DNA from 3 places in the Dyadobacter pollutisoli genome. Region 2 is predicted to be linked to each of the others. Evidence: riboswitches for the same ligand, from Rfam matches in the RefSeq annotation. Region 2 holds a riboswitch; each other region holds the start of a gene.

Evidence for each region. Region 2 has a riboswitch for cobalamin ahead of ON006_RS26750 (TonB-dependent receptor plug domain-containing protein). Riboswitches for the same ligand answer to the same signal wherever they lie in the genome.
Region 1: linked by a shared signal. The riboswitch ahead of ON006_RS11945 (cytochrome c biogenesis protein CcdA) and the one ahead of ON006_RS26750 (TonB-dependent receptor plug domain-containing protein) in region 2 are both predicted to bind cobalamin.
Region 3: linked by a shared signal. The riboswitch ahead of ON006_RS15125 (cobyrinic acid a,c-diamide synthase CobB) and the one ahead of ON006_RS26750 (TonB-dependent receptor plug domain-containing protein) in region 2 are both predicted to bind cobalamin.

The regions. Positions count from the first base shown of each region.
Region 1 covers NZ_CP112998.1:2,878,093-2,886,186, forward strand. The annotation lists gene ON006_RS11940 (carboxypeptidase-like regulatory domain-containing protein) at 1-2,722, opposite strand, end outside; gene ON006_RS11945 (cytochrome c biogenesis protein CcdA) at 3,034-3,660, opposite strand; cobalamin riboswitch at 3,876-4,013, opposite strand; gene ON006_RS11950 (beta-propeller fold lactonase family protein) at 4,062-5,213, opposite strand; gene ON006_RS11955 (Gfo/Idh/MocA family protein) at 5,229-6,542, opposite strand; gene ON006_RS11960 (exonuclease/endonuclease/phosphatase family protein) at 6,620-7,570, opposite strand; gene ON006_RS11965 (sensor histidine kinase) at 7,781-8,094, opposite strand, start outside.
Region 2 covers NZ_CP112998.1:6,458,195-6,466,288, forward strand. The annotation lists gene ON006_RS26735 (DEAD/DEAH box helicase) at 1-843, shown strand, start outside; gene ON006_RS26740 (tetratricopeptide repeat protein) at 912-1,652, shown strand; gene ON006_RS26745 (YncE family protein) at 1,709-2,791, opposite strand; gene ON006_RS26750 (TonB-dependent receptor plug domain-containing protein) at 2,803-4,785, opposite strand; cobalamin riboswitch at 4,794-4,991, opposite strand; gene ON006_RS26755 (DMT family transporter) at 5,054-5,968, shown strand; gene ON006_RS26760 (thioredoxin family protein) at 6,018-6,578, shown strand; gene ON006_RS26765 (hypothetical protein) at 6,586-6,798, shown strand; gene prfA (peptide chain release factor 1) at 6,795-7,868, opposite strand; gene ON006_RS26775 (hypothetical protein) at 8,010-8,094, shown strand, end outside.
Region 3 covers NZ_CP112998.1:3,702,393-3,710,486, reverse strand. The annotation lists gene ON006_RS15135 (hypothetical protein) at 1-379, opposite strand, end outside; gene ON006_RS15130 (hypothetical protein) at 376-885, opposite strand; cobalamin riboswitch at 1,327-1,462, shown strand; gene ON006_RS15125 (cobyrinic acid a,c-diamide synthase CobB) at 1,630-3,012, shown strand; gene cobN (cobaltochelatase subunit CobN) at 3,009-7,289, shown strand; gene ON006_RS15115 (magnesium chelatase subunit D family protein) at 7,326-8,094, shown strand, end outside.

The DNA of each region.
Region 1 (8,094 bases), 3.6 Mb from region 2:
GTGTCGAGTTGGCATCATAAACCCGCTGATTTAGCTTTCTTAGCTCCGTCTCCTGCGAAGGGCGGTCATGGGCTGCCGAATACTCGAATGACTGCGCATCGAATGCCAGAAACGCGGGTGAATGTGTGGGATTAAGCTTATAGTAGTCTTGCAAACTGGTCACAGCCAAGTAGTCAATCTCCCGACCGCCGTGGCAAACAATACATAAGCCCGGTACAAATCTCTCGCCACCTCCGTCCAAGTCTACATGCGTGTTGAGCGTCTCCGCGGGACCTGTGAACAAGTAGAACTTGATAATTCCACGGACGCCGGTGTTCGCATTGATATCATATTCCATGGCAACTGTCGCATTGGGCACAATCGAACGTGTCCCGAAAACATCGTCCTCCGCCTGCACAGCATTGGCATAATTGGACACATAGTAGGCAATGTGACCACCAGAACCTTTTTGATGCATAGCCCGGTGAAATCCTAAATCGCCCGCATTGAAATAAGAAGCGTGTGCGTCATCACCAGCCCCGAAATTGTTCCTCGCTTTCCATTGGGCGAATGTCTCTCCTTCACTCAATTCAAATACACCGTCGGCGTCGGTATCCTTAATGGCGCCAGTGGACCTGTAATAAGCTATGGCCTGCGCCTCGGTAAGCGTTTCAACCATACTCAGAAAAGGTGCAGATGTCACGTCCGCAAGAGGCGGATCTTTTTTATAGAAATCATTGGTACAAACAGTTCCGGGATCGGCCGGATCAATAGCCGAGGCAGCACCTGAGGATACAGAGGAAGTAAGTAATGTACGGGCCGCCACAATGTCCGCACCTCTTTTCACTTCAATCGAAATGTTGGTGTTCAGCGGAAGTCGGGCTATGATCAATGTCGGGTCCGCCGCACTGATGGTTGCATGCTTGATTTTCGGCGCACCGGCTGTCGGGATCGTAATGGTTACGTCACAATCTCCACCCGGAAAAATCGGGTTGTTCAGATTGTCTTGCAGATAAATGCAAGTTCCTCCGGTAATGGCGACATCCGTATTGATCGACGAAAACTTGTTGGTAGTGCCTACGTATTTGTCACCGCTTTTATTGACCGTCGTAATCTTCTCCCAGATCCCACTCTTCTCGTTATAGTCCCAAAGCCCGATATTGGCCGGAGCAGCACTTTGAATATCTGATGAAATAGGCACATTAATGTCCGCAAGGGCGGTTGGGCTGATGTTGTACCTTTTTGTGGGGTTTGCCTTATCTCGTATTTGTACGTCAATGGCCCCGAAACTCACCAATGTTTTGTCCGATCCATTTTCCACAGCCGCATAATCTCCCGGCATTAATCCCTGCGAATTGTACAGGTCAATGGTACGAAGCTGAACATTCACTGCTGATAATACCTTATTGCCGTTGCTGTCTGTAATACTCCCGGCAGGTATTTTGATGGTCGCCGCTGGTCGGGAGCGTCGTTTTTGTTCTTTGTCAAAAGTGACAAATCTGGTGAATTTGTCTTCTTCCTCCGTCAAAACAATGTCATTTCCCGGATCAAATTCCTTCACCGTGGCGCTAACCAATTTATATGTTTGTTCAAAAGCCTCTTTTTGGAAAATCGTCGAACTGAGCATGAATCCCGGTTTCTCGACATTGAGCACATAGCGGTTGTTTTCCGCCTCATCGACCCGCACACTGAAATGCCCTTTGCTGTCAGTTGCCGCCACCTGTTGCCCATTAATCGTGATCACAGCACCGGGGATCTTCCCGCTCCCGTCGATGTTGAGCGCCACACCCGAAAATGCGACTTTTCCGTCGTTGTCATCAATTGAATAAGAGGTAAATGCGGCCCCTCCAAAATCATCGAGTACTAGTAATGTCAGCAGGTTTTTTGCTTTCACGGCCGTTAATTGCCATGTCGCCTCAGCATTATTTGAAAACGTTGAGCCCGGATAATCTCCGCCGGGAAGCCACATATAGGTAAGGGTTTGCCCTTCCTTGTCCAATGTATTTGCTACAACTTTCAGTTTGGTCGAAGGCAAAGTGCGCAGCACTGCCTTACCACTCTCATTGAATGCTACAATGTATTTAATAGCAGGTTTTGTATTTTTAAAAACCAAGTCATACACCTGACCATTAGCCTGTACCGTCTGATTGACCACTGCCCGCTGGCAAGTAGCCGTAATGGAAAACCTTGCCTTTGGTGGTACTCCTGTTAAAATAAATTCTCCGGAAGTATTACACCTTACTGCACTTTTTATTTTATCAAGATCAACAAAAACGGTTGTAAAAAAACTAATCCCAAATACTTCATTTTTAAAAATAGCAGGAAAACCATCAGCTAATTTTACGGTACCGAAAATGTAATTATTCTCACGAAAACTAATTCTCAATTGTCCCGGATGATTGGTCGCTTTTTCAACAGTTGTTTTATAACTCTGATTGATAAATCCTTGTTTAGAAAGATTAATCGTGTAATCACCAGGTTGAAGATCTTTCGTGCGGTAACCACCATCCAATTCCGTAGTGTCAATTGCAACTGTACTACCGGAAGTATTTTTAATAGTGACAATTACATCCGGTAAGAATACTTTTTTAACAGATTGGTCTTTTATTCTAACTTCCGTAAAGACATATCCTGTTATAAGTCCTGCTATCGGGCCGTTCGGCGTTGGCTTAAAACACGACTCCAATTGCAGCAAGGCAATAATGCCCATAGAAATTAACGCAAAAGCATAAATCTTTTTCATGGTAATAAAAGGTTAATTATCGATACGGAATAGAAATTGGACTGCGTACTAACTACAAAATGGAAATCTTGTATTGGTCAATAAAAATGAGAAGTAGTGGCGATGACTTGCAGGAGCAATAAAATATTGAGTAAATGTAGCTTGCTACCAACATTAAATCACAGAGTAGTTATACTGAAATGAGTAAGTATAACTACTTGATTTATTGGCAGATAGTTGTTGTACAAAAAGTAAGTATGCGGATATTTATTCCGTGAAATTTATTAATATGATTTGTTCATATTAATAAATAGATTTTACAAAAACGAAATCTAAAATGCTTCCAATAATGTGATTGTTCCGATTGTAATGGATAAAAAACCAACGATATAATTAATAGCTCTCAGCACCGATTCTTTTTTAGCAGCAAATTTGTTGATTGAAAATGCGAAGAAATATCCGTAGGCGGACATTGATAAAATAATTCCGGCACTTTGAAGTATGATAATCCAAACTGCTGTATATGCATCACTCGCCGCGAGCGTCAATGCAACTGCACATGCGCCGCCAGTTCCGGCCAGTCCATGCACCATTCCTACCCAAAATGATCGGCTTACTTTTTTAGCATTCAATGGTTCTTTTACCACATTTATTTTGTGAAAATTTCGCCGTAGTGCAAGTACACCAAGCCATATCATCAAGGGCCCGATAATCAGCTCTACTTTCTCGGCTATATCTAAGGAAATGGTGGATTTTAATAATAAAACCAGGCAGGCAAAAAGAATCAATGTAAATGAATGCCCCAGTGCCCAGTGGGACGAGCGCCAGATTAGTTTTAAACGATCCGCCGGTTTTTGATTTTTGCCGGTAGCCAGTACAGACACAGCAGCCATGTGGTCGGGTTCAAATGAATGCTGTACACCCAAAAGAAGAGAATCAATCAATAAGTAATTTAACATTTCCTGTAAATATGATTTAGAATTTTTAGCATTCCCGTAATCCAAAATGAATTAAAAGAAGTTAAAAGCTCAGAGGCTGCCGATCATGCGGCGGAAATAAATCAGACAGGAAAAGAAGAGAAATTATGCATTAGCATCGCGCAAAGACGCACAAATATCCTTGACAGGATATGCAGAAAATGATCCGGACCTGACTAGCTTTTTTACGCGAAAGCATCATCAAACAAAAAATGGCAGGTATCTGACTTGTAACGTTTTATCATCGTTACTCACAGTTGCGCGACAGTCCGTGAATTTAACACGGTTCCCTATTTTTCACATCGTGGACGTGAACCAATTTTTGTGGAGAAGCAAGACAAAGAACTTTAAGTGCGCAAAGTAAGCTTTTTTACATTAACATATTAATCCTGGCCTGCTCTTCCGATCCCAAACTGGTCGCCCGCACGCACAGCCCGGTTGCCGCTGTACTGCACTTCGGCCATTTTTTCACTGGCCACACTATTATTGAACTCGTCTTTCAATGTAGAAATAATCTTGCGGGTCTTCACCTCTATCACCTCCCCGCTCGACGGATACGCGTATTTCCCGTCCATGCTGAATGTGACCCAGCCGGGCATATCCTGCACCGGAATGGTCGTCAGTTGCTGGTAAGGTGCCGTCGCTTTAAATACGTGCAACCGCATATTATGCCCATCACAAACCCAAAGCTCTTTTTCGTCAGGCGTAAGACCAATTCCGTGACTGGGATTTCCGTGGCGACGCACGGGGCCCATTTCCCATCCTTCCACGGCTACATGCGCGATTTTAGTGCCTTTTTTCAAATCCCCTACCTCAAAACCGAGCAGACTATCCACCGTCACATACACCATCGTTTCCTTCGCATTGATCGTGAATGGCCTGATGTTATTGGCAAAAACCCCAACTTTCCCTGCCAGCGTATGAGTCTTGGGATCTGCCACATGCAGCCACGGACTGGCAATATCGCCCATGTAAACAAAATTCCCGGACGGCCCGTAAATGGTATTATGCGCCCTTTTATGGACATTGATCTTCTTCATAATGTCCCCGGTTTTGCAATCGACTACATTCCAGAAACCCTTTTCCAGTGACGGCAGGTACATGGTTTGCCCGTCCGGCGAAATCGACATCCGGTCGCATCCTCCCTCATAAGTCTTTTCCCATATCACCTTTTCACTCGTCAGGTCAATGCGCTGCAAGCCTTCTATCGTACTGATATAAATGCTGTTGAGCGGAATGCTGACCGCGATGCCTTTCACATTGGACGGCTTGCCGTTGGGGTGCAATCCATTGGTAGTGATCCTTTTGACAAAACGATGATTGTCGTTCATATCAAAAACCAGCAGCCCGTGCCCACCATACCCGAGGTAGTCGCGGATGCCGGGCGTGGCTACGTACAGGTATCGTTTTTCAACAGCTTTTCTATCGGTTTTTGGACGCTTATCTGCCACTACCGTCTTCGCTAATGTTTGCGAATGTACATTCGAAGAGAGCAGGATCAGGCCGCAGAATAATGTAAACAGTCTGGCTTTCATGATGGGATTAGTCATTTAAACAGAAGGTATTTTATAACCGTTATGGTATTCTTTGGCAATGAATTTGTTGGCCGCAGCATCGGTGAACAAGCCTTTTTGTTTGTCCCAATACAATTTTTTGCCGGTACGGAAAGCAATATTTCCCATCTGCGAAAAAATAGCAATGTCAGCCCCCACCTGGACCGGCGCGTGCAAGTCCTCCAATTTCCGGGAACGGACCACTTCGATGAAATTTTTCGCATGCAGGTCCAGCCCATTGTCCGACGATTTCTGCAGTGCCACCGCCTCCATTTTTTTACCTTCCGGTATCACCTCCCATCCATTCCGGTCGAGGACAAGTGTGCCATTATTGCCAATGAAAGCGATCCCGTGCTGGCGGTTATATGGCCCATCGTCAATGCCAATGGCGTGCTCCCATTGAATGTTGAAATCGCCGAATTCATATACAGTAGTCAACGTATCAGGCGTTTCTGCGCCGGAATCAGGATTCGCGAACTTACCTCCCGCCGCCATAATGCTGTTCGGAATTTCGGCTTTCATTCCCAGCAGCGCATAATCCAGCAAATGAACGCCCCAGTCAGTCATCAGCCCGCCGGCATAATCCCAGAACCAGCGAAAATTGAAATGAAAACGGTTTGGGTTAAAAGGTCTTTTAGGAGCTGGCCCCAGCCACATATTGTAGTCAACCCCGGCTGGCGGAGTACCATCAGGCAGCTTGGAAATAGGTGTTACCCAGCTAAAATACGACCATACTTTCACCAGCCGTATCTTACCCAGCTTACCCGAATGCACGAAATCCATCGCATCCCGAAAGTGTTTCTGGCTCCGTTGCCACTGCCCTACCTGCACCACCCGGCCCGATTTCTTCTGCGCAGCAACCATAGCACGGCATTCCGCGATAGAATTTCCGATGGGTTTTTCGACATATACGTCTTTCCCCGCCTGACAAGCCTCTACCATCATCAAACAATGCCAGTGATCCGGCGACCCGATGACCACGGCATCTATATTTTTGTCTTTCAGCAATTCACGATAATCGGCGTAGGTTTTCACTTTCATTCCTTTCGCAGCGAGTTCGGCAGCGCGCTTGTCCAGGACATTTTTATCCACGTCGCACAACGCCACACATTCAACCCCGGGGTTTTTCAAAATGGCCGTAAGATCCGACCAACCCATTCCATTCACACCTATGGCACCGATCCGGATGGTATCTGCGGGAGATGAAAGCTTAGGAAAAGCCGACAATGTAGACGGGAATACCGTTGAAATGCTTGCGCCCGCCACAATAGCGGTAGCAGAACTGATAAATTTTCGTCGCGAATTTGTCATGATTAATAAAATCTAGTAGATCATATAAATCATAAAAGGTCACTACCGGTGAAATATTACCCGTGGAATCTGCGCGACTACATGCTGGCGATCCGTGCCTGTCGTTTCCTCCATTGAAACGAAACGCTTACCGGATGGTGATCGGACAGTGGCAATCCCGTATGGTTTCGGAAGCTTTCATTTTCCAGTTTATAATTTCCCGGTTCCAGCATGAGGTCCTCAGAGCTTCGGTACAGAATTTTGTCAATAGTTTCAGTGCCCTGCCCGATGTCGAGAATATTGCTTGCCGGCAACGAATCTGCGTGACCGGGCATTTCATTTTTGTTTTGCAACAACACCCAGGCATCCGCTAAACCGTTATTTTTGAGCAACGTATGAATATTATCTTTTGAAAAGCTATAATGTCCGTTGAGGTCTCCCATGACAATGACGGCGTGGCCTTTTGAATGACTGGCAATGTAGCTGCTAAGCTGCCGAACATTCCCACATCGCGCCCTGGCCGCCGCCGGATGGTTATAAGCATTGGCATGTACATTGTAAAAATCAATGAACACGCCCAGCGCAACCTGTATCTGAGTATAAGTAAATCCCTTCGGCGTCAGGCAGTCAGCTCCCGTGCAGTCGTTCCAGCGGATGCGGCTGAGACGGTGGATCGGGTATTTCGATAGCGTATTCAGGCCGTCACCAAATGGTACCGCGCCTTTGGTTTGTGTGCGGTAGAAATGCTGGTTGCGACTTTCACAGAGATTTTTGTGGTAGTTGAAATCCTCCTGGACATGCGCAATGTCGTACGAATTGAGCCGCCCGCCAATATCGGCAATACTGACAGCCCGCCGGGTAACCGCGCTTGAAATGAATTCGGGCAGCCCCGCGATGTTATACGTGATCGCTGAAAAGCTGCCGGAATCCGAAATACTTAAAGAAGCAAGATGCCTTTTGGAAGAAACATGTAAAGGGGCCTCGCTGAAAATAAAAGGCATTAAGATTAGCAACAAAGCGGTAATGGGAGAAGCGTAGACTTTGGACATTCTCTTTTTTCCTGGATATGTTTGTCAAATCTAGCCCTTTCATGTTGCCCCAGTACTTCTGGAAAATTATGTAATCGTTAATTTAAAATTTCTGAATCAAAATTGATTTAAAAATCTACCACAGATTCGCCGGGTTCATAAACGGTGGATTTCCTTGGAAAAATGGTAGGAATGACTTGATATGGGAAAACCCGGTACGAAAAGCCCGCGTCAGCTTTTGAACGACAATGTAAATGTCGTGCCCTCGTTGGGTTTGCTTTCAACTGCAATGCTTCCTCCGAGGCTGGTCAGGTGGCTACGTACCAGGTAAAGCCCGATACCTTTGGCGTCGCTATGGTTATGGAATGTCTGATTTAGCCCGAAGAGCCTGTCTTTCACGAGATCCATATCGAAACCAGCTCCCTGATCCTTGAATATCAGCTGTTTAACATTCCCTGACCTTTTTGTCGAAATACCGATGACAGGCGTATTATGCGGAATAACGTACTTGATCGAATTCGTGATCAGGTTGAGAAAAATGCTCT
Region 2 (8,094 bases):
TTTATGCCTCAAATCCGCAAGTTGCTGGAAATTATTCCCCGAAAGAGACAGAACATGCTCTTTTCAGCCACATTCTCCGAAAAAGTGGAAAAGCTTTCCCACGAATTCCTTGAATTTCCGACCCGTATTGAAGTAACTCCGCAGGCTACTACCGCCGAAATGGTGGCTCAGTCGCTGTACGAGGTACCTAACTTTCGGACTAAAATAGCCTTGCTGACCCACTTATTACAGGACCGTGAAACGTTTAACCGTGTGCTGGTTTTTACGAGAAGCAGGGAAGTAGCCGGACTTGTCCATCAAAATTTGCTGGGGCGAGTAGTACGAGAGGAGGAACTAAGGGTAATCCATGCTAATAAAGGACAAAATACGCGTACGAATGCAATGGATGCATTCCGGGAGGGCTCAGTAAGGGTAATGGTTGCGACGGATGTAGTAGCAAGAGGCATTGATATCACAGAGGTAAGCCACGTGATCAATTTTGACGTGCCGTTGATTTATGAGGACTATGTTCACCGCATTGGCCGGACGGGCAGGGCAAACCATATCGGGCAGGCTATTACATTCATGACAATGGCCGATGAATATCACATTCGGAAAATTGAGAACATGATCCGCATGGAAATTCCGCGAAAGGAATTGCCGGAAGATCTCGAAATAGCGTCAACTCCAACATTGGAGCGACAAGATATGCTCAGAGAAATCGATAACCAGAAAAGGAAAGAAGACCCGACATTTTTAGGGGCATTCCATGAGAAAAAGAAGGTGTACAGACCTACTTCTAAACCCTTAGCAAAGGGTGCGCAAGGCAGAAGAAGTTCGCCAGGAAGAAGTAAACGAAGATAATGCAATACAATTCCAATAAATCCGTTTAACTTGGACAATAGAAAACCTGTTCTCTATTTAAGTTATTTATGAAAGAATCTGTTGTTATTTGGCTTGCTTTTTTAGTACCTGTATTTGGCTATGCTCAAAATACCCATCTTGCGAGCGCTGGCCCAAACACGGATACGAACGTTGCCCAAAAGCGGCCGTTAGAGTTAAAAGAAAGACGCGTACTTCCTTTGTTCGGGGAAATTAGCAAGACCTCAGAGCAGATTGACGAAGAAATCCGGTTCCTGAGTGAATGCGACAAATCGTTTACAAGCCGTACTGAAGCGAGCAGTTTTTTCGCAACGCGTGCCTGGGAATATCTTCAGGAAGGATCACTGGATACAGCCTGCTATCGTTTCAACCTCGCCCATTTATTGAATGATAAAAATGTGGAGGCTTATTGGGGCCTGGGCGTAGTGTCCTATCAGCGTGAAAACTGGGTGGATGCCAAGCGAATGTTGAGCCGTGGTATCGGGTTACAGGGAACAAATGTGCCTTTGCTGGTCGATTTGTCTACCGTGGATCTGAAACTATACGCGATCACGAGCCGGAAAGAGGAATTGGATGAGGCGGGTGAATTGTTGAAGCACGCAGTAGCGTTGGATTCTACATATGCTTTGGGGCAATATAACCTGGCTCTGTTGCATTACAATCTCAACGAGCTGGATAAGTCCTGGGAGCACCTTCATAAAGGCCGAACGTTGGACCTGTCGCAAATGAACCTTGATTTCGTAGAATTGTTAAAAGCCAAAATGCCTGATCCGCAAGGATTTTTCAAATAGGAATTTTAGCTTAATGATATGCAAAGGGTGCCCGAAAATTCGGGCACCCTTATTTTTTATTTGAAAAAGAAGCCAGTAGGGGCTACGCCCACCTTAACAGAGTCAACCAAGCTCCCGTCGGCACGGTAGCGGACTGCATATCCCGCCTGCGCGAATGAAGGCGTTACCCCCGCATAGATCAGTCCCTGAGATGGATCAACCGTCAGGCCAGTGAAATTGCGTTTGATAAATGGAGTCGTTACATTGATCTGAGCATCATTGACACCGAACTTGTATGTTTCTCCGTGGCTCAAATAATTTGCGTCAAAATAAGACAATACGAAGAAAACGGTTTTGCGATCAGAGCTGAATGCAAAATTTGAAGCTATTTTGGTAGCGTTAGTACCAATTGTCAGTGTTGCCTCCGTGACATAAGTATCCGCATTCAATTTCAATGCTTTGATACCAGTATTGACCCAAAGCTTTCCGTTGGCATCAATACCGATCGGGTTAGGTGCGATGTCCAAAGGAACAGACTTCTCAATAATGTTTGTCCCGGTGTTGATAACATACAGGTTCTTGTCGGTACCGAACGAAGTGGTTCCTACGAAAAGCTTTCCTGCATTGAAAACCATATTCTCAGGGCCGGCTGCAATATCAATTTTCCGGGTCACTTTGTTGGTGTTCAGGTCAATGACAGCGATGTAGCCCGTTTTGAAGGTATAGCTAGCATTGGTGCCCCAGCATGAAACGTAAGCGGTATTGTTGCTTCCGATCACAACTTCGCGGGGGTTTTCTATGTCCGGCGCGCCAATAGTCGCTTCCGATTTAAATGTATTGCTATTAATGATCTCAACCTTATCAAGGCCGGCAGCTGAATTATCAACCAGTATCAGACCTTTTTCGCCCACCGCGGCATAACCCTGTACGCCGCCTTTCAATGCAGTACCATTCACTTTGGAAAAAATATCAGCCTCCGAAACAGTTTGCTCTCTTACAAAGAAAGAAATAGCTCCATTGTTCTGTGAAAAATTACCTTCATTGATCACAAATACACCTTGTATATAATCGCCTTTTGGAGCTGGATCGCTTTGGTTACACGACCAGGCTAAAATAGATAAGGATGTTACTGCTACTAATCTGGTTAACTGTTTTTTCATTTTTGTTTTATTTATTGAAAGAATTTGGTCTTCGAATCGTAACTCATGGTCAAACTTAACGCAAAACTCCTTCCCGGCATCGCATTGTTTCTGACATTTAGGTAAAATGTATTGGTAATATTGTTGACCTGCCCCTGAAAACGCATTTTTATTTTATTCAAAGAAATTGTCGTTTCGGCCAGTAAGTTAGCCAAGGTGTAACCGTTCAGGAACTGCGAATTATCAAAAGTGCTGAACCGCTTGCTGATGGTCTGTACCTGGCCTGTGATCCTGGTATTTTTATATTGGATAAATGCATTCCCATTACCTGAATGCATCGGGACGAAAACCAGCTGCTTGCCGACAATGTCGACGGAATAAGCATCATAAGCTTTCTCCTGCGAGCTTTTGTTCAATGCATATCCCAAATTGATCCCGGATTTCCAGCTTTGAAAATGATTTCTCCATCCCAGTTGCAGTTCAATTCCCCGCGCCAGTACCTGCTGCAAATTCTCCACGTGATAACTTTTGGAAGGATTCCAGTAAGTCCAGTCCCTGACCCGGTTATGATAAGCGGTAAGTGAAGTGGTGAATGTTTGATTAATACCGGCGAGGTAGCTCTGTTCCAAGCCTATCTCCTTGTTCCAGCCACTTTCCGGTTTAATGTCCGGGTTGCCAAGTTCTTTCCAGTATCTTTCATTCAATGTGGGTACACGGTAGCTTCTTCCAACAGAACCCTTCATTTTTAAGCTGTAATTAATGTTCTGAAGAAGCTGATATTCAGTACCAACTGATGGTGTGAATGGTGGATTGAAACGCGTCATAAATGCCTGGCGCATATTGGCGGACACCAGCCAGTGAGGCGTAGCCTGCCAGCGTGTGAGGACATAGAGGTCACCCCGGTTTTCGGTAATGAGCGATTTTCCATAACCAGCCACTTGTGCCCGGTAATGGGTCCATTCGCCTCCGACCTTCATTTGAATGTTACTTCCCGACTTCCTTAAATCCCATTGAAAATCCTTCTCAACCCGGCTGGAAAACTTGTCTGCCACAGCATGGTCGAGCAAGGCATAGTCGCCTTTCGCATAGTCAATCACGTCCCGCACCCAGGCAGTTCTGAAAGTCAGATCTTTGATCCGGTAACGCAGCATTGTACGATAGGCCTCCGTCTGCGTAAGCTCCCTACCTGCCTGGTCATCAGGTGTGAGGGTTAACCGGTTAGACGTTAGCCACACATGTACGGATATTTCCTGGTCATTTTTGGATTGAAAAAACAGATCCTGAACGATACCTTTCTGTGAGCTTTCAGATGGTAGCAATGTATATTTTCTTCGCTCTGAATACGGGAAATCGTTATTCATCCGGCCGAAGTACAAATTGGTTTTCCCGGAAAAATTCCATTTGTCGTTTATGGCTGCTGCATACCGGCCTGTGTATTGCATTTGGTGATTACCGAAGCTTTCCTGCAGTCTGCCAAAGGATTGGTGCATACCTTCATGGATTGCATTACTATTCAATAAAATGCTGCCGCCGACTGCATCACTGCCTACTACGCTCGCAGATGAGCCATATTGAACAGACAATTGGTCAAAACCGGCAACAGGAATGGTGGAAAAGTCACTTTGGCCAAGTATCGGCGAATTAATGTTCAGCCCGTTCCATAACACTGCCGTATGATTAGCCGATGTTCCCCGAAAGGAAGCGGTGTTCAGCTGGCCGGGGCCGTAATTTTTAAATGCAATGGGTGTATAGAGTGAAAGCAGGTCGCTGATGTTGCCAAACCGGAATTGTGTCAATGTAGCAGAATCTATTTTCTGTATTTTGAGGCCGCTCATGAATCTCTCAGGAACAAATCCTTTCACAGTTACCGGTTCCAGTTGCACGCTATCTTTCTGTGCCAAAAGATTCTCCGAAAGAAAAATGCAAATGGATACAGTAACGGCCATGAAAAACCACCGGTCAATGATCACCTGGGCAAATGGATGAATTGGGCAAATATCCCTTTGTTTTTCCACCGAAAACAAAAGTTTAGAATCATTATGGCAGGTCTCCTGGCTCGTCTTTTGATCCCCGGCCTTCCCGTTTTACAGTGGCCACGAAGATTGGATCAATTGGAACAGACTTACAGTTGCGGGGACAGCTTCCGGTTTACCACGGAATTCCCTATTAAGCCTAATTGCTGCTGAGGCAGCGCTATGGCACCAAACGCCACAAAGATAAGCAATTGGAAGGACTTTCGACTGTGTAGGATATGCGCTATATTTGGGGCAAATCCGTTTGTTTTTGGCCGCTACTACTGACAACCTCCCTGCAACCGCTTCCTTTAAAGGCATTTATCTCATGCTGGGAGCGGCCTTTTTCTTTGCATTGACCTCCGCGATTTCTAAATGGCTGGGTAAGGAGTTTCACATTGTACAACTTGTGTTTTTTAGAAATATTGTCGGTGTAGTTTTCATCATTACCAGCGTATGGCGACGGCCGATGCGACAAGAAGGAGGTAAATTGGGACTGCTGATTTTCAGGGGAGTAGTTGGAACATTGTCGCTTTATATGCTTTTCTACGCAATTCAGACGCTGGGACTGGGCCGCGCTTCTACCTATCAGTATACCTATCCTATTTTTCTGGCTTTGTTTTCTTGGCTGTTGATCGGAGAAACGCTCAATTCCAAGGAATGGGCAGCTATATTTGTCGGTTTCACCGGGATACTCTTCGTCTTTCGTCCCGATCTGTCCATTTCCATGCGGGACAATGCACTGGGGCTGGGTAATGCGTTGCTCACCGCCATTTCATATCTGTCGATCCGTCAATTGGGTGTGGTGTACGATACCCGGGCGATTATTCTGTCCTTTATGCTGAGCGGGATCATCATGCCAATACTATCCATGTTGGTAGGGACTTACTACCCGATGGAACATCTTGATTTTTTGATAGGTACATTCAAATGGCCTGAAAATGTATGGCAGTGGCTGGGCTTTCTGGCGCTGGGATTAACCGCATTAATGGGCCAGAAAATGCTGACACAATCATTCACATTTGATAAAGCCGGAAGAGTGGCAGCCGTCGGTTATTCCAATATTCTTTTTTCAGTCCTGATCGGATTTTTGATGGGGGAATCCATTCCGTCGCTCTCGACGATTACCGGAATGATGCTGATAGTGATCGGAGGGATATTGGTTTCTTTTGCCAAAAGCAGATAAACAATTTTTTTATGCTGAAATTTGTTTCCCAAGAGAAATCAAAAAAATCATGAAACAATTCATAACTTCTTCACTTCTTGTTCTGACGCTGCTAGCGGTGTCTACCGGCTTCAAAGCAGACTCTGGCAATCGTCCGGCCGAAGGAATTCAGTGGCTGACCATTGAAGAAGCTTATGCGAAAATTCAGAAGGAGCCGCGGAAGGTACTAATTGATGTTTACACGGACTGGTGCGGATGGTGCAAAGTAATGGACCGGGAGACGTTCAAAAACAAAGCAGTAGTTGAGTACGTGAACAGAAAATTTTACGCGGTAAAGCTGGACGCAGAACAGAAAGAAGCCATTACATTGGGAGATAAAAAATTCAAATACCTGGCTGAGGGCGGAAGAGGGATTAATGAAATAGCATTGGCGCTCACCAATAATCAGCCCAGCTACCCCACGACCGTTTTCCTTGACGATCAATTCAATATGATCCAGCCACTGCCCGGCTATATGAAAGCCAAAGAATTTCACCAGGTGATCACATTCATCGGGGAAGATTATCACAAAAAAGAGGATTTCGACACCTACAAATCCAAGACTTATGCTGGGTTGTATCCCTCAAAATAACTAACCGATGAAAAGACCGGTGATTACAATGAACATTATCAAAGAGGACATTGGATACAGTGCCCATACTTTGATTCAGGGTAAGTTTATTGGAACAGAGGGAGACGATTTTGAAGATTTGAAAACGAATATTTTAGAAGTAGTCAATCTTTCGTTTAAGGATCAACATTTCACTTACCAGATGGAAGACATTGTTATTAAACGGGACTTAATAATCTAAACCGTTTCCCCCTCCTGCATCCGCTCTGCGTTTTCAGCGATTCTTAGTCTTTCGATAAATTCTCCGATATCGCCCTCCATAACAGCCGGAAGGTTATAAACCGTGTAACCAATGCGGTGATCGGTAATGCGGCTTTGTGGATAATTATAAGTACGGATTTTATCAGAACGGTCGCCACTTCCCACCATTGACTTGCGTTGCGAACTGATAGCATCGTTATGTTCCTTCAATTTGATCTCATAGAGTCTTGACCGTAAAACGCTTAGCGCACGGTCCTTGTTTTTGAGCTGAGAACGCTCGTCCTGGCAACTTACCACCAGTCCCGACGGAATGTGGGTCAGCCTCACCGCAGAATAAGTCGTGTTAACCGACTGTCCTCCCGCACCTGACGATTGGAAAGTATCCACACGCACGTCATTCATATTGATCTGCACATCCACTTCTTCCGCTTCCGGTAATACTGCTACTGATGCTGCCGATGTATGGATTCGGCCCTGGGATTCCGTTTGCGGTACGCGCTGAACCCGGTGTACACCCGATTCAAACTTCATTTTTCCATAAACGTCTTCGCCTTCGACTTTGCAGATAATCTCTTTATATCCGCCATTGGAACCTTCGGTAAAGTCCATAATAGAAGCGCGCCAGCCCATTTTCTCAAAGAAACGCTGATACATACGGAATAGGTCTCCGGCAAAAATCGCAGCTTCGTCGCCACCGGTTCCGCCTCTTACTTCGAGGATAATGTTACGGCTGTCGTTAGGATCTTTTGGAATGAGCAATTCCTTGATCGTTTGTTCGAGTTCTTCCAGTTTCGGGCCTAGCTCGTCGAGCTCCTCCTTCGCCATTTCTCTCAGTTCCTCATCCTTTTCAGTCGCGATCAGTTCTTTCGTGCCAGCGATATCTTTTTGAAGTTTCAGATACAATGCATATTGCTCCACAATCCGGCCCAGATCCTTATATTCCTTGCTGATTTTGGAATAACGGGTAGAATCCGACACAATTTCCGGTTGTATGATTTGTTGCGAAACTTCTTCGAAACGTTCTTTTATGGCTTCTAATTTATCGATCATTTTTATTGAATATCTTTGGCACGACTCATTCGGGGCACAAAGATACGCATTTTAGGCAAATGAATGTTTTTCAAACGTTCGGCGTAACTTGTGAACATCAACCGGTTGAATGGTGTGGAAGAATTGTTAATTGATCAGAAAATGAAAAAAATACTGTACTGCGGCATCATGGTGATTTTAATGACCGGATGTGATCTGGGAAACCGCGTAGAAAATACCAAAGAAT
Region 3 (8,094 bases), 2.8 Mb from region 2:
CGTTCAAATATAATTTAAATTTTCTTAGTGCTTCTTGGCAAATTATATAGTCTGCTTTTTTTAAAGCTTGAAATGTATCAAAATCTGTAATACCCTCATATCTAGCAGTTTGGGAGGTTCTGTATAGGAGATGATATAACTCCCAGGCTCCCTTAGATAGCCTTAATACATTATCTCGATTCGGATTTGCATTCTTATTTATATCGAAATGGGTTTCTCCAATATCTCTACTAAGTTGTGATGATCTAGCTTTTAGAAGGTGTAATGCCACATAAAAAAGTACCGTTACCTTCCAATCAAAAAATTGTTCAGAAAATTCTTTCTCAATATTAGCACAAAAATTCTCATTGTGTGTGGCCTGCTCTAAATGTTCCGTCATTCTTTATCGCTTAGATCTAATTTTTCTTTATAGGAAATACGATCCGCTAATTGATCGGGAACAAATTGGAAATGAACCGGAAACTTTAAAGTAGGCTCTATCTGATCGTAAATTTCATAGAAATTTAGGATCGCAATTCTAGATTCGAGAGAGTCTTCGTTTAGAATAATTGAATAGTTAAGATCTTCTCGTTGAGTTTTGTCCAGATAAGCAGAGCTTATCAGCTCGCGATTACTCCTCAAGAAATGCTTGACAAACACATTTAGTAAATCCTTAAGTTGAGAGTCTAGATTATTGGACATCTTAACTAAGCCACCAAACGGATCATCCAGTCTTTGTTCGATGTACTTAACCAAGTCGGTTTTTTCGCCGATTTTGTGAAGCTCGTAGCTTCTATCAGCCTCATCCTTCATCTCTTCAAGTTGAGTTTGAAGGAGATATAAAATAGATGTTAATTTTTTGTCAGTTGTTTCTGCTTTTGATGCAGGTATGGGTTCGTTTTTCATATTTCAGACGCGGTAGTAAGTTGGGGATATTATGGAGAGGGTAATGGGAATACGTCTGGTATTAACTGATGTTATTTTTAAGACAAATCCAAGTTTAAGTGATAAAATATTTTATTTTTAAACAATTTATACCTGTAAAACTAACGCTATCGCAAAGATAAATTTGTAGGATGATTGAAGTTTATTTTTCATTTCCCTGAGAAAATGACCCAACGCGTTTTTTCAAAACCACAGGAGACCGAATTTTCAGACAACCCGCCCACATTGGAATCAAGGCAAGAAGTGCTGTCATGCCTCAGGAATATAATTTCATTCTAAATCCGTTGTTTCCCAGATACTACGATCTGGTTCAGGTAACCAACCTCGAAGATTATAAAAGAGATCAAAGGTTATAGTTTGAAATATCTTTTACCTTTACAGCCAAACAAGTTCTTTACAATATTTTTCCAACAGGAAAAGGATTTGCATTCAATGCATTAGAGGGGAATCGTGTGAGAATCACGAGCTGTCGCGCAACTGTAAGTAACACCGCAAGGAAGTTACAAGTCAGAAGACCTGCCTTTTCCATGTTGACAACGCTTTCGCGATTTGAAGCTTAGTCTGGTTTGGATATTTTTCAGAAATACCTCGTTTCTGATTTCAGAATGACCATTTCGTTCTAAAAATCCTTTCTTTTCTCCCCTCATTTCCACTGACGTTACCAAAGTACTGAAAGAACTTTAAATCGGTTTAAAGATTTAAAGAATGTCCGAACATCCGTCCAGTTTCCTGATTTCCGCACCTTCCAGTAATTCCGGGAAGACAAGTATTATGCTAGGATTGCTTCGCGCTTTGAAAGAGCGGGGACTGCGGGTGCAGCCGTTCAAATGTGGGCCGGATTACATTGATACCATCCATCATACCACTGCCGCCGGAAAGCAAAGTGTCAATCTGGATACTTTTATGGCTTCCAGCGAACACGTGAAGAACGTTTACTGGCACTATTCTGGCAAAGTAGATGTATCGGTGGCCGAAGGGGTAATGGGTCTGTTCGATGGCGCGGATAGAATGGTGGGAAGCAGCGCGGAGATTGCGACACTGCTCGACATTCCGGTGATCCTCGTCATTAATGCCCGGTCGATGGCCTATTCAGCTGCTCCGCTGATCTATGGCTTTAAAAATTTTAATAAGAATGTAAGGGTCGTCGGGGTCATTTTCAATTTTGTCAACACCGTTTCTCATTACCGGTTTTTACAAGATGCCTGCGAAGATGCCGGTGTGGAGGCCTTGGGATATTTACCTGAGAATAGAAACCTGAGCATTCCTTCGCGACATTTGGGACTACATATTTCGGCCGAAACCGATTATGAAGCCATCATTCAAAAGCTGGCAGAACAAATACCGCTGACCGTAAACCTCGACAGGCTGCTTGAAATCACTAGTCTTCCTATTGTTCAAACAGAAAATAAAAAAGAGGCCATAGCTGCACAAACCAGCGCGAAACTTAGGATTACCATTGCGCGTGACGAAGCGTTTTCATTTACCTATCATCAAAATATCGAAGTACTATCTCATTTTGGTGAAATAACCTGGTTCAGTCCAATGCGTGATAGTCATTTGCCTGAAACAGACCTGCTTTACCTGCCCGGCGGCTACCCTGAACTGTTTGCTCAGACATTGGCAGACAATGAAAGCATGCGCGAAAGCATTCATCAATATTGTCAAAAGGGCGGACTTACTTACGCCGAATGCGGGGGGCTAATGTACCTGGGCAAAACCCTTGTGACCAACAAAGGTGAAAGTTTCCCGATGACGGGCGTGCTGAACTGCAACACTTCGATGGAAAGTGCAAAAATGATACTGGGATACAGGATCATGCATTGGAATGGGCAAGATATTCGCGGCCATGAGTTTCATTATTCCAAAATATCGGACGAAAAATTGCAAACCGAGCCAGCTACGCTTACCAATGCAAAAGGAATAGCGGTAGACACGAAGCTATACCGCTCCAAAAATACATTCGCATCCTATACACATTTATACTGGGGTGACAAGCCCGAATTTATTGAACAATTGATCAAAACAGCCATTAATGCTGAAAGCCAATCACCATCTGGCGACAGCCGACAGCCGAAAGCCGAAGTATGAAAAGACAGCGCGTTACCCGTTCAGATGGCAAGGCGATTAACCTCGTGCAGCGCCGGGGACATTTATCGTATTGCTACAATGCCTGCTGCTGCGGACGGGTCGACAGAGGTTACGCGCCTGTTCCGGTAGAACTTTACAAAAGCGAATGGTTGCGACGAAAGCTGCGCAATGTCGTTCATATGACGAAAGGAGGCTGCCTGGGCCCCTGCACGCTGGCCAACGTGGTGACATTGCTGTTCGATGGGCATTCGATATGGTTTCACTCCATCAATAACGACTGGCAAATCGTCGCGATTTTCGACTACATTGATAGTATGGTCAAGGCGGATCGCTACCTGGTGCCGCCGTCGGATCTGGCCGAATATGTGTTTCATTTCTATACCTGGAAAGGCTCCGAAACAGCTACCATTGGCGGGCAAACTGCATTGCCATCGGAAGGGATCGTGTTTTTGACGCATGCGGACACAGACTTGCTCACGCTGAACCGGACTATGCAGCTCTTGCCCGATGATTTTTCCAAAACGTTGGGTATTAGTTTGCTGGCCATTAAAAGTGAAGAGCAAATGGAGCAATTGCTTCAAAGGGAACTGGCCGAGGCAAAGATCATCATTGTCCGCATTCACGGACGGCTTAGTAGTATTCCCGGTTTTAGAGAACTAGTCAATCTTGCTCAAAAAAGGCAGCAGCATTTGATAGTCGTCAGCGGAACAGGCGAGCTAAACCCGGAATTTGCGGCAGTTTCCACTGTTTCTCCGGCCATTTTGCAAGAAACACTGGCCTACTTACAGGCAGGAGGCTACCATAACTTTTTATCACTGTTATATTTTTTATCAGATCATTTACTACTGACCGGTTTTGGAGCGGAATCGCCTCTTAACTTGCCAGAACACGGTATTTATCATCCCGATTTGCCTGAAAATGCAGACATGTCGGATTGGTTGAAATACTATGATAAGGGCCTTCCAACCGTTGCGATCACCTTTTACCGGGCTCATTGGATCAGCGGGAACATTAGCTTTGTGGATGCGATGATCAGGTCGCTCGAAGAACGTGGTGTGAATGTACTACCCGTTTTTACATCATCATTGAAAACAGCAAATCCTGAAACCGGGATACCATTTGCGTTTGAATTTTTCGAAGTGCCCGGCAGATTCCGCATTGATGTTCTGATCAATACCATTTCATTTGCGATCACCGATATTCAGCCCGCTGGTACCGTTAGCAAACCAGCAGAGGCATTAATAGGCCTGAATGTTCCGATTTTGCAGGCCATAACCAGCGGAATGAGCCGTGGGCCCTGGGAGTCGTCGGCACGTGGGCTGAATCCGCTGGATACCGCGATGAATGTTGCCATTCCTGAGTTTGACGGCCGCATTATCACCGTTCCGGTCTCATTTAAAGAAAAGGGAAAGGACACAAAAGGTTATGAGCCGCTGGACGACAGGATCGAACGGGTAACCGGGCTGGCCGTACGTTTTGCAAGACTCAGACATTTAAAAAACAATCAGAAAAGGGTAGCATTCATTTTTACCAATTCCAATACCAAAGCATCCCAGGTCGGAAATGCAGTCGGGCTGGATGCTCCGGCTTCGCTCATGAACATCCTGCACGCTATGCAGGCCGAGGGTTACCGGATCAATAACCTTCCTGCTACGGGAACGGAGCTGATTCATACGCTGATAGATCGCTGTTCCTACGACGAAAATTATCTCACGCCGGATCAGCTTGCCCAAGCCGTCGGTCAGGTTTCCGCGGATCAATATGCGGGCTGGTTTCAGGAGCTGCCACTTGCATTGCAGCAAAAAATGACAAAACAATGGGGGCCACCGCCGGGAGAAACCTATGTACATGAAAATCACATCGCACTCGCAGGACTGGATCTGGGCAATGCGTTTGTAGCATTGCAGCCGCCACGAGGCTATGGAATGGATGCCGACGTCATTTATCACCAGCCCGATTTGCCGCCCACGCATCATTACCATGCATTGTACCGCTGGCTCAGGGACAGCTGGCGTGCGGACGCTATTGTGCATGTGGGCAAGCACGGAACATTGGAATGGCTTCCGGGAAAAGGGATTGGTTTGTCGGAAAATTGCTTTCCTGATGCTTTTCTGGGCGATTTGCCATTGTTTTATCCATTTATTATCAATGACCCGGGCGAAGGGTCTCAGGCGAAACGACGGGCACACGCGGTGATTATTGATCATTTGACACCGCCTATGACTTCCGCTGACAGCTACGGCGAACTCGCTCAGCTCACGCAGCTCGTCGATGAATACTATCAGGTAGAAAGCCTCGATCCGGCCAAATTACCATTGTTGCAAAAACAGATCTGGGATTTGATCAAGCAAACTAACCTCGATACTGACCTCGTTGCTATGCTCAGCCGCGACCACGGCGACCACAAACATGATTGGGACGATGACATGACGCCCGAAGGCGTTCCCGTCAGTCTCACTGAGATGGATGGAAAGGACATTGCGCATTTGATAGAGGATATAGATGGTTATTTATGCGAACTAGGCGCGGCGCAGATTCGTAATGGGTTGCATACATTAGGTGAAATGCCTCAGGACAATGCGCTGGTAGATATGCTACAATCGCTCACCAGACTGCCTAATGCTAATGTTCCCGGGTTGCAAGGAGAGCTCGCATCACTTTTTCAATTTGAAATAAATACGCTGCTTGATCATAAAGGTGAAAAACTGGAAAGAGTATCCGACCATTTTCAGGCATTAGCCGACAGGCGGGTGGTTACCGCGGCGGATGCCCTGGAAGTGCTGGGCGAACTGGGGAATCACCTTTTCAGAATGCTCGCGTATCATCGATTTGATCTAAAAAAGCTGGATCAGGTCCTTTATGAGACGCTGGACATGGTTCCTACAAGTCCTGAACTGGCTGGTATTCGCAGTATCATGGAGTTTGTGTGCCTGGAATTGCTTCCTAATCTTGCCAAAACCGATGAAGAAATAACGAACCTCCTGCACGGGCTGTCGGGTGGGTATGTACCTGCGGGGCCGAGCGGGGCGCCTACACGGGGGATGGCGCATATCCTGCCTACGGGAAGGAATTTCTATGCGGTAGATCCGCGTGTATTGCCGTCGCGGGCGGCTTGGGAGGTGGGGCAGCAACTGGCGAAAGAGGTGCTCGACCGGCATTGGAAAGAAACAGGACGTTACCCCGAAAGTGTTGGGATCAGCATCTGGGGCACGAGTGCTATGCGTACACATGGCGATGATGTAGCTGAGGTACTTGCGTTGCTCGGCGTGCGGCCCGTGTGGCAGGCTGAAAGCCGACGAATTACAGGCGTGGAAGTCATTTCGCTGGAAGAATTGGGGCGACCGAGAATTGATGTGACGACCCGTATTAGCGGTTTTTTCAGGGATGCTTTCCCGCATTTGATTGATCTGATGGACGATGCGGTGCAAATGGTGATTGCGCTGAACGAAGACTTAGAGCGGAATTTCATCAGGAAACATTATTTAAAAGAGCTGACGGAACTTCAAAAAGATAACAGTTTGTCCGTCGAAGAAGCTGAGGAGCGTGCGGCTTACCGGATTTTCGGGGCGATGCCGGGGAGTTACGGGGCGGGTATTTTGCCATTGATCAACGAGAAAAACTGGCATACGGATGCGGATTTTGCGCAGGCTTATGTGAACTGGGGCGGCTATGCCTATACGCGGAATGTGCAGGGAACTGATGCCCGGGAAGACTTCAAAGAGCGGCTTTCTCGCGTTGAAGTCGCACTGCATAATCAGGACAATCGGGAGCATGATATCTTCGACAGTGATGATTACCTGCAATTCCACGGCGGAATGATCGCCACGATCCGCAACCTCACGAGCCGCCAGCCCAAGCATTATTTCGGCGATTCACATGATACTTCGCGACCGGTTGTGCGGGATTTGAAAGAGGAAACATTGCGCGTTTTCCGATCCCGGGTCGTGAATCCCAAATGGATCCAGAGCATTAAAAAGCACGGCTATAAAGGTGGACTCGAACTGACTGCGACCGTGGATTATCTCTTCGGCTACGACGCTACCGCCAATGTGGTGGACGATTGGATGTATGAAAAAGTAGCTGAAACCTATGCGCTGGACAAGGCAATGCAGCAGTTTTTCGAGGAAAGTAACCCGTGGGCATTGCAGGCCATTGCGGAAAGATTGTTGGAAGCAGTACAAAGGGAATTGTGGAAAAATCCTTCCGAAAAAGCATTGCAGGAATTGAAAGCACTGTACCTGAAAGGTGAGGAGCTGCTGGAATCCCGGGCTGATTAGACAGGTTGATTTTAATGAATTGAAATAAAAAGATATATGAATTTGTACCCGTTTTCCGCCATTGTCGGACAGGCGAAACTGAAAAAGGCGCTGCTATTATGTGCCATCAATCCTGCTATCGGGGGCGTGTTGATAAAAGGTGAAAAAGGGACGGCCAAAACGACGGCGGTACGGGGTCTTGCGTCCATTATGCCCCTGACGGCTCAGGAAGGAGGTTTTGGAACGGAAAATATGACCGTACCCTTTGTGGATCTGCCATTGGGTGCTTCGGAAGACCGTATTTTGGGTAGCCTTGACCTCCAAGCCATCGTTTCCGAAAAGAAGAAGAAATTCCTACCCGGATTGCTCGCCAGCGCGCACCAGGGCATACTTTATATCGACGAAGTGAATTTGCTGGCCGACCATTTGGTAGACATTTTATTGGATGTAGCGGCTTCCGGCATCAATACCGTTCAGCGGGAAGGGATCTCGGAAAGTCATGCTGCGCGGTTCATGTTAATTGGCACAATGAACCCCGAGGAGGGTAACCTGCGTCCGCAGTTTTTGGATCGTTTTGGGTTAATGGTCGAGGTGGAGGGGCATATGGATGTGGTTGACCGTGTGGAAGTTGTACGCAGGAGGATCGCATTTGAGGGCGATCCGGAACAGTTTGTATCTCAATGGCGAATGGCGCAGCTGGCATTGCAATCGCGCATATTGAAAGCGCAGCAGCTACTACCGGCTGTGAAAATGCCGGAGGGGCTGCTTACATTGATCAGTCAGTTGTGTATTGAGCGTTCGGTGAGCAGCTTACGGGCTGATATTG